DNA from 2 places in the Streptomyces sp. NPDC002309 genome. Region 2 is predicted to be linked to the other one. Evidence: riboswitches for the same ligand, from Rfam matches in the RefSeq annotation. Region 2 holds a riboswitch; the other holds the start of a gene.

Region 1 (8,077 bases), on a different contig from region 2:
TCTCGCCGGGCGCAGGGCCGGCTCGGGCGGCATCTGGCAGTCGCTGGCCGGGTCGTTCGCGGTGAGCGCCTACGCGACGCCCGCCTCACGGTGGCTGATCACCCCGGCCGACAGCTCGGTGGCACGCGAGGCGAACCCGGCGGAGGGGGCCTCGGCACCGGCCAAGGTCGGCCACAGCGATGTGCAGAAGCTGCGGGAGGCCGCGGAGGACGCCAGGCGCTGGGACTCCAAGTACGGGGGCGGCGACTGGCGTTCGTCGATGGTCCCGGAGTGCCTGCGGGTGGAGGCGGCGCCGCTGCTGCTCGGCTGCTACTCGGACGAAGTGGGGCGGGCGCTGTTCGGGGCGAGCGCCGAACTGACCCGGCTCGCCGGGTGGATGGCCTTCGACACCGGTCAGCAGGAGGCCGCGCAGCGGTACTACATCCAGGCCCTGCGGCTGGCCCGGGCCGCGGCGGACGTGCCGCTCGGGGGCTACGTCCTGGCCTCGATGTCGTTGCAGGCGACCTACCGGGGGTTCGGCGACGAGGGGGTGGACCTCGCCCAGGCCGCGCTGGAACGCAACCGGGGGCTGGCCACCTCCCGCACGATGAGCTTCTTCCGCCTGGTCGAGGCACGCGCCCACGCGCGGGCCGGTGACGCGCAGGCGGCGGGGGCGGCCCTGAAGTCAGCCGAGGGCTGGCTGGAACGCTCCCGTGACGGGGACAACGACCCGTCCTGGCTGGGTTTCTACTCCTACGACCGTTTCGCGGCGGACGCCGCGGAGTGCTACCGCGACCTGAAGGCGCCGCGTCAGGTGCGGCGGTTCACCGAACAGGCGCTGTCGAAGCCGACGGAGGAGTTCGTCCGCTCGCACGGGCTGCGGCTCGTCGTGTCCGCGGTCGCCGAACTGGAGTCCGGGAACCTCGACGCGGCGTGCGAGCAGGGCGTTCGCGCGGTGGAGGTCGCGGGGCGGATATCGTCCGCGCGTACCACGGAGTACGTGAAGGACCTTCTGCATCGGCTGGAGCCGTACGGTGACGAGCCGAGGGTGGTGGAGCTGCGGGAGCGTGCCCGGCCTCTGCTGATGACGACGGCGTAGGGCGGGCGTCCCCTCCCGCGTCCGGCGTCGTCCCGGTCCGTCGCCGCGGGAGGGTTTGAGCGCGTTGTCAGTGGCGCAGTGCACTATCGAGAGCGGGAGGTGGTGCGGGTGCGGGCTGTCACGTACGACTGTGACGTGCTGGTGATCGGCGGCGGGATCGTGGGCCTGTCGGCGGCGTACGCCCTCACGCGCGCCGCGCCGGGGACACGGGTGACGGTTCTGGAGAAGGAGCCCGGACCGGCCCGGCACCAGACGGGGCACAACAGCGGCGTCATCCACAGCGGCATCTACTACCGTCCCGGCTCGCTCAAGGCGCGGTACGCGGTGCGGGGCGCGGCGGAGATGGTGAAGTTCTGCGCGGAGTACGACATCGCGCACGCGGTCACCGGCAAGCTGATCGTCGCGACCGAGCGCGACGAGCTCCCCCGGCTGCACGGCCTCGTGCAGCGCGGCCGTGAGAACGGCATTCCGGTGCGGGAACTGGTGGCCGGGCAGATCACGGAGTACGAACCGGGCGTACGGGGCCTGGCGGCCATACACGTCGGGACGACCGGCGTGTGCGACTACGTCGCGGTCGCGCGGCGGCTGGCCGAGGCATCGGGCGCCGAGATCCGCTACGGCGCTCAGGTCCTGCGCATCGACCGGCGCCCGGAGCTGGGTGTCGCCGTGCAAACGGCGGACGGGGCCGTGGTGCGCGGGCGGGTGCTGGTGAACTGTGCCGGGCTCCATTGCGACGAGGTCGCACGGATGACGGGCGACGACCCCGGTATGCGGATCATCCCGTTCCGGGGGGAGTACTACGAACTGGCGCGGCCCGAGATGGTGCACGGTCTGGTCTATCCGGTCCCCGACCCGGCGTTCCCGTTCCTCGGCGTGCACCTCACACGCGGCATCGACGGCGGCGTCCACGTCGGCCCCAACGCCGTCCCCGCGCTCGCCCGCGAGGGCTACGAGCGGGGTGTGGTCAGGCCCCGTGAGCTGGCCCGGACGCTGGCCTGGCCCGGCGCCTGGCGGATAGCGGGCCGGCACTGGCGCTACGGGGGCGGGGAGCTGTGGCGGTCGCTGTCCAAGGCCGCGTTCACCCGGGCGGTGCGGCGACTGCTGCCCGCGGTGACGGAGGAGGACCTGGTCCCCTCGGAGGCAGGGGTACGGGCCCAGGCGGTGCTCCGGGACGGCACGCTGGTGGACGACTTCCTCATCCGCGAGGGCGCCCGCGCGGTCCACGTCCTGAACGCCCCGTCCCCCGCGGCGACGGCGTCCCTGCCGATCGGCAGGGAGGTGGCCCGCCGCGCACTGGACGCGCTGGGCCGCACGTGACCGCCGCGCCCATCCCCGGCGCCCCCGTCCCCGTCCCCGGCGAGCCCGGCCGGCCCCCGGCGGCTCCCCGCACACCCACACGCCCGTGCCGCGCCCCGCCCCGGGCTCCTGCCGCGCTCAACACCGCCGAGCCCCGTCCCGACCGGCACCCCAGCCACGCACACGCCACCGCGCCCCGCCCTGTCCCTCACCCACGCCCACACGCCACCCCGCCCCGCCCCGCGCCGGGCTCCTGCCGCGCTCGCGTCGCCGCGCCCCGACCCGCGCCCCAGCCACGCACACGCCACCGCGTAGCGCCTCGTCCCACACCCACACCCCAGCCACACCCACACGCCGCCCCGCCCCACACCCCAACCACGCTCACACCGCCGCGCCGCGTCACCCATGGCGCCCCAGCCACGCTCGCACCACAAGCGCAAGGGGTGTCACGCGCGTCACGAGCGTCATGAGCATCACGAACCCACCCACCCCGGACCCCGTAAAATCGACCCCACTGTGTCTGACTCGCCGAACACCCCCGAAGCCCTTCACCCCGCACCCGCCGCCCTCGCCCCGCGGGTGCGGGTCCAGGGTGAGCCGCGTTTTCCCGACGGCCCCCAGGCGGACCCCGCCGGCTCGCACTTCGAGCGGCGGATCCGAAGTTTCCAGCCGCGCCGGAGCCGGGTGACCTCGGGGCAGGCGGACGCGCTGCAGCGGCTGTGGCACCAGTGGGGGCTGGACATCGACGGCTCGAGGGTCCTCCACCTCGCCGACCTGTTCGGCAACGACAACCCCGTCGTGCTGGAGATCGGCTTCGGCATGGGCGAGGCCACCGCCCGGATGGCCGCCGCCGACCCGGACACCAACATCCTCGCCGTGGACGTCCACACCCCCGGCCAGGGCAATCTGCTCAACCTCGCCGACCAGAGCGGCATCGGCAACGTCCGGGTGGCCAACGGCGACGCGATCATCCTGCTGCGCGAGATGATCGCCCCGGACTCCCTCGACGGGCTGCGCGTCTTCTTCCCGGACCCCTGGCCGAAGAAGCGGCACCACAAGCGGCGTCTGATCCAGCCGGACTTCCTCACTCTCGCCGCGACCCGCCTGAAGCCGGGCGCGCTCGTGCACTGCGCGACGGACTGGGAGCCGTACGCCGAGGTGATGCTGGAGGTGCTCACCGCGCACTCCGGCTTCGCGAACACCCGGCCCGGCGGCGGTTTCGCGCCACGCCCCGACTTCCGCCCCCGTACCCGTTTCGAGGGGCAGGGGCTGGAGAAGGGTCATGTCGTGAACGACCTGCTCTTCCGCCGCGCGGCACCCACAGGTCAGCGGTAAATCCCTCCCTCGTTCGCCTCTCCGCTCGTTAGGGTCGATGCCGTGGCGATCAGTTCCCCGTACCCGACGAACCCCGGCATCCCCGCCGGCGGCACCCTGCGGCACGCGCACTGGTGGCACAAGCGGTGGGTGCGGTACGGCGCGCTGATCACCCTGCTCGCCCTGTCGGGCCTGGTGATCCTCGCTCTGGTCCGCGAACAGACCGGCACCCAGGGCTTCCTGGTCGGTCTCGGCCTCGCGGTCCTGCCCGTGCCGCTGCTGATAGCCGCCTTCCGCTGGCTGGACCGGGTCGAGCCCGGCCCCTGGCGGAACCTGCTGTTCGCCTTCTCATGGGGCGCCTGCGCGGCCGCGCTGATAGCCATCATCGCGAACAGCTTCGCGACCCGGTGGATAGCGACCGCCACCGCCGATCCGACCAGCGCGGACACCTGGGGCGCCACGCTCGTGGCCCCGGTCGTCGAGGAGTCCGCGAAGGCGGCCGCGATCCTGCTGCTCTTCCTGTTCCGGCGCAGGCACTTCACCGGAATCCTCGACGGCGTCGTCATAGCCGGCGTCACCGCCACCGGCTTCGCCTTCACCGAGAACATCCTCTACCTGGGCACCGCCTTCGGCACCGACCAGCTGGCCGGCGACAGCGGGATCTCCTCCGTGACGGCCGCGACCTTCTTCGTGCGGGTCATCATGTCCCCGTTCGCACACCCCCTGTTCACCGTGCTCACCGGCATCGGCTTCGGCATCGCCGCGCTCGCCGGGGAGCGCCAGCGGCTGCGCCGCGTCCTGCTGCCCCCGGCCGGGCTGCTGCTCGCGATGGGCATGCACGCCTTCTGGAACGGCTCGGCGACCTTCGGCGACTACGGATTCTTCGCGGTGTACGGCGGCTTCATGGTCCCCGCGTTCGGTTTGCTGACCTGGCTGGTGATCTGGACGCGGCAGCGCGAACTGCGGACCGTGCGCGAGGAACTCCCGGCCTATGTCGTGGCCGGCTGGCTCTCACCGCCGCAGCCGTTCGCCCTCGGCTCGATGCGGGCGCGCCGACTGGCCCGCCAGTACGCCGGGCACCATCTCGGCAAGCCTGCGGCCCGCGCGGTCGCGCGGTACGAGGCCTACGCCACGTCCCTGGCCTTCCTCCGGCGCCGGGGCCGTCTGGGCCGGGCCCGCGCGGACTTCGTCGTACGGGAACGCGAGTTGCTCCAGGAGCTGTGGAACCGCCGGGAGATCGCCGGCCCGGCCCTGGAGTACGCGGCGCGGGCGACCGCGCCGCCGATGCCCGTGCCGATGCCGCCGGTCCACGGCTGGGCGCCGGTGTACGGGCCCGCGGCGCCCTACCCGGCGTACAACCCGTACCGGTCGTAGCACGAGCAGGGCGCGAAACGGGTCCGGACAAGCGAAAACCGGCAGTCCTGACGTCGGGGGGTTGCCGTCAGGACCGCCGGGGTTCGCGAGAGACCCGTGCCGGGATTCTCAGGGGTTGAGGCCCTTGCTCTGCAGCCAGGCCAGCGGGTCGATGCCACCGCCCCCGGTGTGCACCTCCATGTGCAGGTGCGCGCCGGTCACGTTGCCCGTGGCGCCCACGCGGCCGATCACATCGCCGGTGGCGACCTTCTGGCCGACGCTGACGCCGATCGACGACTGGTGGGCGTACCAGATCTCGGTGCCGTCGTCGAGGGTCAGCACGGTCTTGTAGCCGTACGAGCCGTTCCAGCCGGCCTCGGTGATGGTGCCGCTGTGGACGGCCTTGAGCGGGGTGCCGGTCGGCGCGGCGAAGTCGAGTCCGGTGTGGTAGCCGGAGGACCACAGGGCGCCGGCCTGACCGAAGGTGGAGGTGAGGGTGTACGAGGAGGTCGGCAGCGTGAACTGCTTTGCCAGCGCGGCGAGCCGCTCGGCCTCGGCCTTCTGACGGGCCTCCTCCTCGGCCTTCGCCTTGGCGGCGGCGGCCTTCTCCTTGGCCTCCTCCTCCGCCTTGGCGGCGGCATCGGCGGCGGCCTTCTCGGCGGCGGCCACGGCCTCGGCGACGGCCTTGCTCTCGACCTGCTCCTGCTGCTGCTCGGCCTGCGCGATGATGCGGGCGCGCAGCGTCTCACCGGCGTCGGTGGTGCCCTCAGCGGTGTCCACGGTGGCCGTGGCGAGGCTGCTGAGGGGGGCGGTCGCGGTCTTGGTGCCGGCGGAGTCGGCGCTGTCGTCGGAGATCAGCGAGCCGACGTTGGGAAGGTCGGGCATCGAGATCGACACCGGCGGCTTGCCGGTGTTCGCGCTCGCCATGCCGCCCGCGCCGACCGCCGCTATGACACCGACGCCGAGGACGGTGGAGCTGCGGGCGAGCCCGCCGCCGCGCTGCTTGCCGACACGGTGCCGGCCGCGCACGGGACGGAGGGTCTCCGCGCTGGGATTCCACTCCTCCCACGGGCCCTCGTCGGTGCGCGGCGCGCCGTAGACGAATGTGTCGGTGCCGTCGGCGGTGCGCTGTTCCGGCACGAACGGGGCCTGTGGGGCAGGCCGATTGGACGCCACGTGGGCGTACTCCTTTCCTTCCTTCTCGCCTACCGGGTTAGCTGACGGGTTCGGAGCAGGAAGGTCTCCTACGCGCGTATACCAGCCGTACCGCTACGGCGGCATACACCCGATTCACCCCAATGTGATGGTTCCCCGGTTCCCTTGTGCGGCCGGTGAGGGCCTCGCGCGGGATTCGGCGCGTGCGCACGGAGCCGCCTCTTGTGACGGCTGGGACGACCGCGCTGCGTTATCGGACGTTAATAGAACCGGGGCATGATTTCCAAGCTGTTCCACTTGATCATTAACGCTTTCTGTCGGGACGTACGGGTTCATGAGCGGCGAAAATCGGGCGAGTTGACCGCCACCCGGAGCGATCTCCACATCTGACGGTGTATCAGTTGTTATGCGGAGGGCTCCCGCCCGATCACCCCGGGTGACACTCGCCGTCGGGCCGCCGGACCGCGAGCAGCGCCATGTCGTCGGTGGTGCCCCCACCGCAGTGCCGGTGCACCTCTTCGGTCACCGCGCTCAGGAGGCTGCCGGGGCCGCGGAAGGTCCGGCCGGCCAGCCGGGCCACCGGATCGTAGAAGACGCCCCGCGCGTCGCGCGCCTCGGTCAGGCCGTCGGTGTACAGCAGCAGCGTCGCCCCGCCCGGGAACGGGGTCTCCTCCGCACAGGCCGGCCACGAGCCCAACTCACCCATCCCCAGCGGCAGTGCCGGGTCGCGGGCGGGCAGAGGGCGCACGGTGCCGTCGGCGTACAGCATCAGCGGCGGCGGATGGCCCCGGTTGAGGATCCGTACGACGCCGTCGTCGTGCGGGATCTCGGCGAGCACGGCGGTGGTGAACCCCTCGACGGCATCGATCCCGCCCCGGCGGGTGTCCTCGCGGGCCAGCGCCCTCTCCAGCCGCCCCGCGACCGCCTCCAGCGTCGGCTCCTGCTCGGCGGCCTCCCGGAACGCCCCGATGACCACCGCGACCGCCGCGACCGCTCCCATGCCCTTGCCCCGCACGTCCCCCACCACCAGTCGCAGTCCGTACCGGCTGTCCTGCACCGCGTAGAGGTCACCGCCGATGAAGGCGTCCGCCTGAGCGGCCTGGTAGCGCGCGGCGATCTCGAACCCGCCGATCCGCTCCATCGGCTCCGGCACCACCGCCAGTTGGGCGGCCTCGGCGATCTCCCAGGCCGAGTCGAGGCGGGCGTGACTGCGCCGGACGAGCACGTTGACCACCACGGCGAGTCCGGCGACCGTGGCCACGGTGATCAGCTCGGTGAACGGTTCGACCTCCATCAGGGTGCCGTACCAGCTCTGCAGCCCCAGGACCATGGCGACGGCTCCGACGCCGGTCAGGATCGTGGCGCGGCGGGAGAGGAGCGGAGCGGCGACCAGCGGGGCGGCCGTGAAGAGGGGGGCTCCGGTGAAGCCGCGGGGCGTGAAGTAGTCGTAGCAGCCACCGACGACGAGCAGCAGGGCGGGCAGGACGCGGACGAAGGCGCGGGCACGGGAGATCCGCCGTTCCTCCGGGGGCGGGACGGGCGGCTCGGGCGGCACCGGTCGCGCGAAGGTGGGGGCGTCGGTGGGGGTGTCGCGCCGACGGCCACGGGCGGCTTCGGAGGCCGGGTCGCGGGGAGTCCGGTCGCCGGGACCGGGGTTCGGCCGCTCTCCGTCCGCCTCCGCAGGCCGCACTGTCGTCTCCCGTTACTCAGGTCACCGCACCCGTCCAGAGTTCCTGGAGTACGCGGGCGGGACCAGCCGGACGGGCCGACCGGATGACGGACGCGGGCCCGCGGGGGATGCCCGGAAACGACTCGGGGCCGGAATCCACGATCTGGATTCCGGCCCCGGGCCTTCAGTAGCGGGGACAGGATTTGAACCTG
Region 2 (8,077 bases):
CCCAGTGCCTCGAACAGCTCGGCGAACCGGCGGCGGCGCTCGCCGCCTACCGGGCGCTGCTGCCGTACTACGAGAACCAGTACGTCTCCGGCGACCCCCACCTCGCCCTCGACGTCCGCCGCCGCATGGGCCATCTGCTGCTGGCCGTCGGGGACCGCGCCGCCGCGCACGACACGCTGGCGCGGCTGCTGCACGACGTCGAACGGACGAGCGGTCTGGGGCATCCGCTGGCGGTGGAGGTGCGCCGGACGCTGCAGTGGCTGGGACAGGTGCGCGGATAGTCGCCCGGCAGCCGGACGGCGCGGCGGTGCCCGAAGTCCTGGTGAATCGTTGGTCGAATGGGTTGGCCAAAGCCGTACTGCTGCCTACCATCGATCACCGCAAGACTTTGTGCTCCGTCGCACAATCTCCTCGGGAGGTTTCCTTGCACCGCCGTCGTCGCCGCACCGCGCTCCTTCTTCTCGCCGCGATCGCCTCGGCGCCCGCCCTCACCGCCTGCGGGAGTGACGCGCACGCGGGCGCGGCCGCCGTCGTCGGCGGTCAGCGGATCACCGTGTCGCAGCTGGAGACCCGGGTCACCGAGGTGCGCGAGGCGCAGCGGGCGGCGGTGGCCGACGAGACGCAGTACGCGCAGGTGATCGCCAAGACCGGCACCCTCACCCGCGACACGCTGCACGGCATGGTCCTGGACCGGGTGCTGCACCGTGCCGCCCAGGACGCCGGCATCTCGGTGAGCCGCAAGGAGGTCCAGGAGATGCGCGGCGGGCTGCAGGAGCAGGTCGGCGGCGCGAAGGCGCTGGAGACGACCTGGCTGCAGCAGTACGGGGTGGCGCCGGAGCGCCTGGAGGAGAACCTCCGCCTCCAGCTGGAGGCCCAGAAGCTCGCCGCGAAGCTCGGCACCGACACCAGCCAGCCCGCCTTCTGGAAGGCGCTGTCGGAGGCGTCCGAGAAGCTGAGCGTCGACCTGAACCCGCGCTACGGCAGCTGGGACGTCCAGAAGAGCAGCCGTGTGGACGCGAAGACACCGTGGGTGCGCGAGATCACGGCGGGGCAGCAGCCCGCGTAAGTCCCGGCGGGGCCGCCGGTGGACGGCGCGCCGGTCCGTCGGCGGCGTGGGTTACGTTCGGACCGTGAACGCAACCAGCTTCGACAGAGCTCCTGACGCCGGGAAGGGCGGTGCGCCGACGCCCCCGGGCACCGGCCGGGTCGTCCTGCTCACCACCAGCCACCGTGTGGCCCCCGGACTGCTCTCCTGGCCCGCCTGGCGGGCGCTGCACGCCGCCGACCGTGTGCTGTGTGCCGACGGGACACATCCGCAGCTGCCGTATCTGCGCGAGGCGGGCATAGCGGTGGAGGAGGCGTCCCCGACCGCCGGGGAACTGGTCGACGCGTGCGCCGGCGGGCGGACCGTCGTCGTCGTCGCCGGCGGCGAGGGCGAGCCGGCCCTCACGGACGGGCTGGCGCGGCTCGCGGGCGGCGGGCGCCTCGCCATGCCCGAGCTGGAACTGCTCCCCGCCTCCTACGACCTGCCCGGCGCGCGCCTCCTCGACCTCGTCCAGGTCATGGACCGGATCCGCGTCGAGTGCCCCTGGTCGTCCCGGCAGACCCACCAGGGCCTGGTGAAGTACGGGATCGAGGAGGCGTACGAACTCGTCGAGGCGATCGAGGCCGGTGACCGGGACGAGCTCCGGGAGGAGCTGGGCGACGTGCTCCTCCAGGTCGTCTTCCACGCCCGGATCGCGGAGGAGGACCCCGAGGCCCCGTTCTCCGTCGACGACGTCGCGGGCACCATCGTCGACAAGCTCGTCCACCGCCACCCGCACGTCTTCGGTGAGGAGAGCGCCGCCACCCCCGAGGAGGTCAAGGAGCACTGGCTGCGCACCAAGGCCGAGGAGAAGCGGCGGACCTCGGTGACCGAGGGCATCCCGCTGCACCAGCCCGGCCTGGCCCTCGCCGCGAAGCTCGCCTCCCGGGTGCGCACGGCGGGACTGGACGTGCCCCTGCCGGCGGGCGAGGGCGTCGGGTACGAGCTGCTGGCGCTGGCGGCACGGGCGGAGGCCGCCGGCACGGACCCGGAGGCGGCGCTGCGCGCGGCGGCCCGTGCCTACCGGGACGCGGTCCGTGCCGCGGAGGGGGCCGGCGCGTAGTCCCGTCGCCCGGACGGGGCCGGGCCGGTTCGAGGGCGTGTCGGCGCGGACGGCCGGACGCCCGGGCGGCGCGGGCGTCCGGCCCGGCGGATACCGTCGGGGGGGTGACCGACCCGCACCACCCCGACGCGCCCGCGCCCCGCTCGACGCCGGCGCCGGAACTCTTCACCTGGGAGTTCGCGACCGACCCCTATCCCGCCTACGCCTGGCTGCGCGAGCACGCCCCCGTGCACCGGACGAGGCTCCCCAGCGGGGTGGAGGCATGGCTGGTCACCCGGTACGCCGACGCCAAGCAGGCCCTCGCCGACCAGCGGCTGTCCAAGAACCCGGAGCACCACGCCGAGCCCGCGCACGCCAGGGGCAGGACCGGCATCCCCGGTGAGCGCAAGGCCGAGCTGATGACGCATCTGCTGAACATCGATCCGCCGGACCACACCAGGCTGCGGCGGCTCGTCTCGAAGGCGTTCACCCCGCGCCGCGTCGCCGAGTTCGCCCCGCGCGTGCAGGAGCTGACCGACGACCTCGTCGCCCGGTTCGCCCAGGAGGGCTCCGCCGACCTCATCCACGAGTTCGCCTTCCCGCTCCCCATCTACGCGATCTGCGACCTGCTCGGCGTCCCCCGCGAGGACCAGGACGACTTCCGGGACTGGGCGGGCATGATGATCCGCCACGGCGGAGGCCCCCGGGGCGGGGTCGCGCGCTCGGTGAAGATGATGCGGGGCTACCTCTCCGAGCTGATCCACCGCAAGCGCGAGTCCCTCCCCGCCGAACCCGACCCCTCCGAGGACCTCATCTCGGGCCTCATCCGCGCCTCCGACCACGGTGAGCACCTCACCGAGAACGAGGCGGCCGCGATGGCCTTCATCCTCCTGTTCGCCGGTTTCGAGACGACCGTCAACCTCATCGGCAACGGCACCCTCGCCCTGCTCACCCACCCCGGCCAACGCGCCCGTCTCCAGCAGTCCCTGGCGCGCGGTGAACAGGCCCTGCTGGAGACCGGCGTCGAGGAACTCCTGCGCTACGACGGGCCCGTGGAGCTCGCCACCTGGCGGTTCGCCACCCAGCCGCTCAGCATCGGCGGCCAGGACATCGCGCCGGGCGACCCCGTCCTCGTCGTGCTCGCCGCGGCGGACCGGGATCCGGAGCGGTTCGCCGACCCGGACACCCTCGACCTCGCCCGCCGCGACAACCAGCACCTCGGCTACGGCCACGGCCTCCACTACTGCCTCGGCGCGCCCCTGGCCCGCCTGGAGGGCCGGACCGCGCTCGCCTCCCTGCTGACCCGCCTGCCCGATCTGCGGCTCGCGGTGGACCCGGGTGAACTGAGGTGGCGCGGCGGGCTCATCATGCGAGGACTGCGGACGCTTCCGGTGGAGTTCACACCGGTGCGGGAGAAGTGACGCGCTTTCAACTATGTGATCTCCATGTGATCTGCGCGGCATGAACTTGTGACAAGTGATCGTCTGCCTATACGTTCAGCCATCAGCACGGCCTTTCGGTTTCACCGGCCGCGCAGTTCCCCGCTGTCACGCGAAAGGTCCCCGCATGCTCTCCGGGAACGGTCGTCACCGTCGCCCCCGTCAGGCGCCCGCACTCGTCGTCGCGGCCGGCGTGACCGGCTCCGCCATCGCCCTCCCCCTCCTCGCCGCCACCGGCGCGAGCGCGGCGAGCGGGACGACCTGGGACCGTGTCGCCGAGTGCGAGACCGGCGGCTCCTGGAGCGCCGACACGGGCAACGGCTCCTACGGCGGACTGCAACTCTCCCAGCGGGACTGGGAGGAGCACGGCGGGCTCACCTACGCCGCGAGCGCGGACCAGGCCAGCCGCTCGCAGCAGATCGCCGTCGCCGAGAAGGTCCTCGCGGACCAGGGCGTCGGCGCGTGGGCCACCTGCGGCCCGCGGGTGGGGCTGGACGCCGACTCCGAGTCGGCCACGGTCGACACGGGTGTGGCCGGTGACAAGTCCAGCACGCCGTCCCATCTGATATCTGGCGATTCAGGCGGTCTGTCCAACTCGCTTGGATTGTCCCACTCGTCCAGTGGTGCCCGTTCCGGTGGTTCTCAGGGCGCCGACGCATCCATGGACTCCGCCGGCTCGAAGAACTCCGCGAAGCCGAAAAAATTCGGCGAATCCACCCCGTCCGGTGGTGCCGGCTCCCCGGGTGCCGACGGCTCGGCATCGCCCGGCCCGGGCGAGTCCTCCGGTTTCGGCGAATCCCCCGAATCGGGCGAATCGCCCCTGAGTTCCTCGCCCTCCGGTGTGCCCTCGAGCACTCCGAGCGCATCGGACCTCACCGGCACGGGCCTTCTCGGCGGCGGCAAGCACCGGGGAGGCAGTGCGGACGAGGACGGTGAGCGCGCCGGCGGTTCCTCCGGGCGCCACGCCTCGCGGGACGGCGCCACGTCCCGAGCGGGCGCCGACGGCGCGTACCGGGTCCAGGACGGCGACACCCTCTGGGGCATCGCCGACTCCCTTGGCGTGCAGGGCGGATGGGCCGCGCTGTACGTCGTCAACCAGGACGCCCTCGGCGGCGACCCCGACCACATCGTCCCCGGTCAGTCGCTGGACGTCGGCGCGGAGTCGGCCGGCAAGTAGGGGAGAGCGGGGACGGGAAACGGCCTGGGGGCAGCGGGAGTTCACGTCACACTTCGAGTCGAATGTCCGATTTGGTGAAAGTGTGGGATGAGTCTCAGAAGCCCTGATCGTCTTTGAAATTCGGCCGATCGCCTGTCTACGGTCATGACCGCTCGTCACCACGAGCCCCGGCTGCCGCAACGCCGAGTCCTGCCAGCGGCCACCCGGGAACAGTCGTCGCGTCAAGCGCCGCAGGCAGGAGCGGGGGACCCAAGGTAAGTGCCGTGTCCGGCAGTTGAGGAGACTCAGCGCCGGGACCGGCTCGGGGTGAAGCCGCACCTCCCAGTGAGGTGCGGCCGGGCAACTCAACCGGCCCGAACCCGACAGCTCACCTCGCAGGCGTCGGTGAGGGGATCAACCATGCTGTTTTCCAGCAAGGGCAAGCATCGCGGTGCGTCCAGGACCGTTCGCGCCATCGCCGCCGTCGGTGTCACCGGCGCCGCCGCAGTCGCCGCCCCGCTGATCGCGGCCGGCAGCGCCTCCGCCGCCACGGCCTCCGAGTGGGACGCCGTCGCCCAGTGCGAGTCCGGTGGCAACTGGTCCATCAACACCGGCAACGGCTACCACGGCGGTCTGCAGTTCTCCGCCTCGACCTGGGCCGCGTACGGCGGCACGCAGTTCGCGGGCACGGCCGACCAGGCCTCGAAGGAGCAGCAGATCCAGATCGCCGAGAAGGTGCTCGCCGGTCAGGGCAAGGGTGCCTGGCCGCACTGCGGCACCGGCCTGTCGAACGCCGCCTACACCGGTGGCGGCTCCGCGGCCGGCGATTCGCAGAGCGACGGCACCGAGACGCGCGCCACCGAGGAGCAGCCGGCCTCGCGGTCCGCGGAGCGTCCGGCCGTCGAGGAGACGGTCACCACGCCGACCGGCGACAAGGTGAAGAAGGGTGACGGCGAGTACGAGGTCGTCGAGGGCGACACCCTCAGCACCATCGCCGCCCAGCACGACGTCAAGGGCGGCTGGGAGAAGCTCTTCCGGCTGAACAAGGACGTCGTCGAGAACGCCGACCTCATCTTCCCGGGTCAGCAGCTGCACCTGAAGTAGGACGGCGCCCCCGCTGCTCCGACTCGCGCGGCCTCCCTTCAGGAGGCCCCTGAGGCTCCCGTGAGGGTCACCCCCCGTCCCCACGGGCTCCCCGCCCCGGTGCGTCATCCCCCCGTACGCACCGGGGCGGGGCTTTTCGCGTCCCGCTCGCCCCGCGGCGCACCCCCGTCTTTGTTTCGTTCGGAAACAATTTACTCTCGGTTCCGTCCATCAGAGGGGTGACCGGCTGGCCGATCGCACGGAGCCGGTTAGGCTCGTCTCGCAGAGCCGCCGCGGTCCTGCTCCATCGCGTCACATCCACGAAGGAGATGCTCGTGCCGTCCATCGACGTCGTCGTAGCCCGGGAAATCCTGGACTCCCGAGGCAACCCCACGGTCGAGGTCGAGGTCGGCCTCGACGACGGCAGCACGGGTCGTGCCGCCGTTCCGTCCGGCGCTTCCACCGGCGCCTTCGAGGCCATCGAACTCCGCGACGGCGACCCCAACCGCTACCTCGGCAAGGGCGTCGAGAAGGCCGTCCTGGCCGTCATCGAGCAGATCGGCCCGGAGCTCGTCGGCTACGACGCCACCGAGCAGCGCCTGATCGACCAGGCGATGTTCGACCTGGACGCCACCGACAACAAGGGCTCCCTCGGCGCCAACGCCATCCTCGGCGTCTCGCTCGCCGTCGCCCACGCCGCCTCCGAGGCCAGCGACCTGCCGCTGTTCCGCTACCTGGGCGGCCCCAACGCGCACCTGCTGCCGGTGCCGATGATGAACATCCTGAACGGCGGCTCGCACGCCGACTCCAACGTGGACATCCAGGAGTTCATGATCGCCCCGATCGGCGCGGAGTCCTTCTCCGAGGCCCTGCGCTGGGGCACCGAGGTCTACCACACCCTCAAGAAGGTGCTGAAGGGCAAGGGCCTGTCCACCGGCCTCGGCGACGAGGGCGGCTTCGCCCCGAACCTCGGCTCCAACCGTGAGGCCCTCGACCTCATCCTGGAGGCGATCAAGGAGGCCGGCTACACCCCCGGCGAGCAGATCGCCCTGGCCCTCGACGTGGCCGCGTCCGAGTTCTACAAGGACGGCGTCTACACCTTCGAGGGCAAGGACCGCACGGCCGCCGAGATGACCGAGTACTACGCGGAGCTCGTCGCCGCGTACCCGCTCGTCTCCATCGAGGACCCGCTGTTCGAGGACGACTGGGAGGGCTGGAAGACCATCACCGACAAGCTCGGCGACAAGGTCCAGCTCGTCGGCGACGACCTGTTCGTCACCAACCCGGAGCGCCTGGCCCGCGGCATCGAGGAGGGCGCCGCCAACGCCCTGCTCGTCAAGGTCAACCAGATCGGCTCCCTGACCGAGACCCTGGACGCCGTCGAGCTGGCCCAGCGCAGCGGCTTCAAGTGCATGATGTCGCACCGCTCCGGTGAGACCGAGGACGTCACCATCGCCGACCTCGCCGTCGCCACCAACTGCGGCCAGATCAAGACCGGCGCCCCGGCCCGCTCCGAGCGCGTCGCCAAGTACAACCAGCTGCTGCGCATCGAGGAGATCCTCGACGACGCCGCGGTGTACGCCGGCCGCAGCGCCTTCCCCCGCTTCAAGGGCTGAGTGAAGCCCCTGTAGGAAGCGTCGTACGTACGTCCCCGCACCCGGTCCCGTACCGTGTGCGGGGACGTACGCGCGTGTGCAGCACGCAGACATGGGGAGGCGGGAGCCAGATGGCTGTGAAGGAACGGGACCGTTTCTCCACCGCGACCAGGCTCAGGCTGCTCGGGGAGCAGACCGCGGCCCGTGTCTACCGCTCCCAGACCCGCCGCCAGGCCCGGCGCTCCCGGCTGACCGGCCGCGCGGCGCTGCTCGCCCTCGTCGTCTGCTCCCTGGTCGTCGCGCTCGCCTATCCGATAAGGCAGTACGTCGCCCAGCGCGCCGAGATCGCCGACCTGCGGGAGCAGAAGCGGCAGGCCGAGGCGCGGGTCGAGGAACTGCGCGACCTCAAGGCCCGCTGGCAGGACGACGCGTACGCGGAGCAGCAGATCCGCCGGCGGCTGCACCACGTGATGCCGGGCGAGACGGGCTACGTCGTGATCGACCCGGACGCGGCCCGGCAGTCCCGCACCGACCAGGGCTCGGCCGACCGCCCCTGGTACGCGAACGTCTGGGACGGGGTCGACAAGTCGGACGCCGCCCACCGATGAGCCGGACGCCCGCGCCCGGTGAACGTACAGAGAGACAGGTATGGAAACGCCCCCGCCGCCCACCCCGCGC

The links. Region 2 has a riboswitch for cyclic di-AMP ahead of ACWCPM_RS28080 (transglycosylase family protein). Riboswitches for the same ligand answer to the same signal wherever they lie in the genome.
Region 1: another riboswitch for cyclic di-AMP. It lies ahead of ACWCPM_RS03105 (M23 family metallopeptidase); the one in region 2 lies ahead of ACWCPM_RS28080 (transglycosylase family protein).

What each region holds. Positions count from the first base shown of each region.
Region 1 covers NZ_JBSFCI010000003.1:12,403-20,479, forward strand. The annotation lists gene ACWCPM_RS03085 (MFS transporter) at 1-1,078, shown strand, start outside; gene lhgO (L-2-hydroxyglutarate oxidase) at 1,157-2,395, shown strand; gene trmB (tRNA (guanosine(46)-N7)-methyltransferase TrmB) at 2,891-3,709, shown strand; gene ACWCPM_RS03100 (PrsW family intramembrane metalloprotease) at 3,752-5,062, shown strand; gene ACWCPM_RS03105 (M23 family metallopeptidase) at 5,171-6,217, opposite strand; cyclic di-AMP (ydaO/yuaA leader) riboswitch at 6,229-6,408, opposite strand; gene ACWCPM_RS03110 (PP2C family protein-serine/threonine phosphatase) at 6,624-7,886, opposite strand; tRNA gene ACWCPM_RS03115 (tRNA-Met) at 8,054-8,077, opposite strand, start outside.
Region 2 covers NZ_JBSFCI010000040.1:16,874-24,950, forward strand. The annotation lists gene ACWCPM_RS28055 (serine/threonine-protein kinase) at 1-281, shown strand, start outside; gene ACWCPM_RS28060 (SurA N-terminal domain-containing protein) at 425-1,066, shown strand; gene ACWCPM_RS28065 (nucleoside triphosphate pyrophosphohydrolase) at 1,131-2,147, shown strand; gene ACWCPM_RS28070 (cytochrome P450 family protein) at 2,252-3,547, shown strand; gene ACWCPM_RS28075 (transglycosylase family protein) at 3,693-4,742, shown strand; cyclic di-AMP (ydaO/yuaA leader) riboswitch at 4,959-5,138, shown strand; gene ACWCPM_RS28080 (transglycosylase family protein) at 5,142-5,825, shown strand; gene eno (phosphopyruvate hydratase) at 6,140-7,420, shown strand; gene ACWCPM_RS28090 (FtsB family cell division protein) at 7,531-8,007, shown strand; gene ACWCPM_RS28095 (DUF501 domain-containing protein) at 8,048-8,077, shown strand, end outside.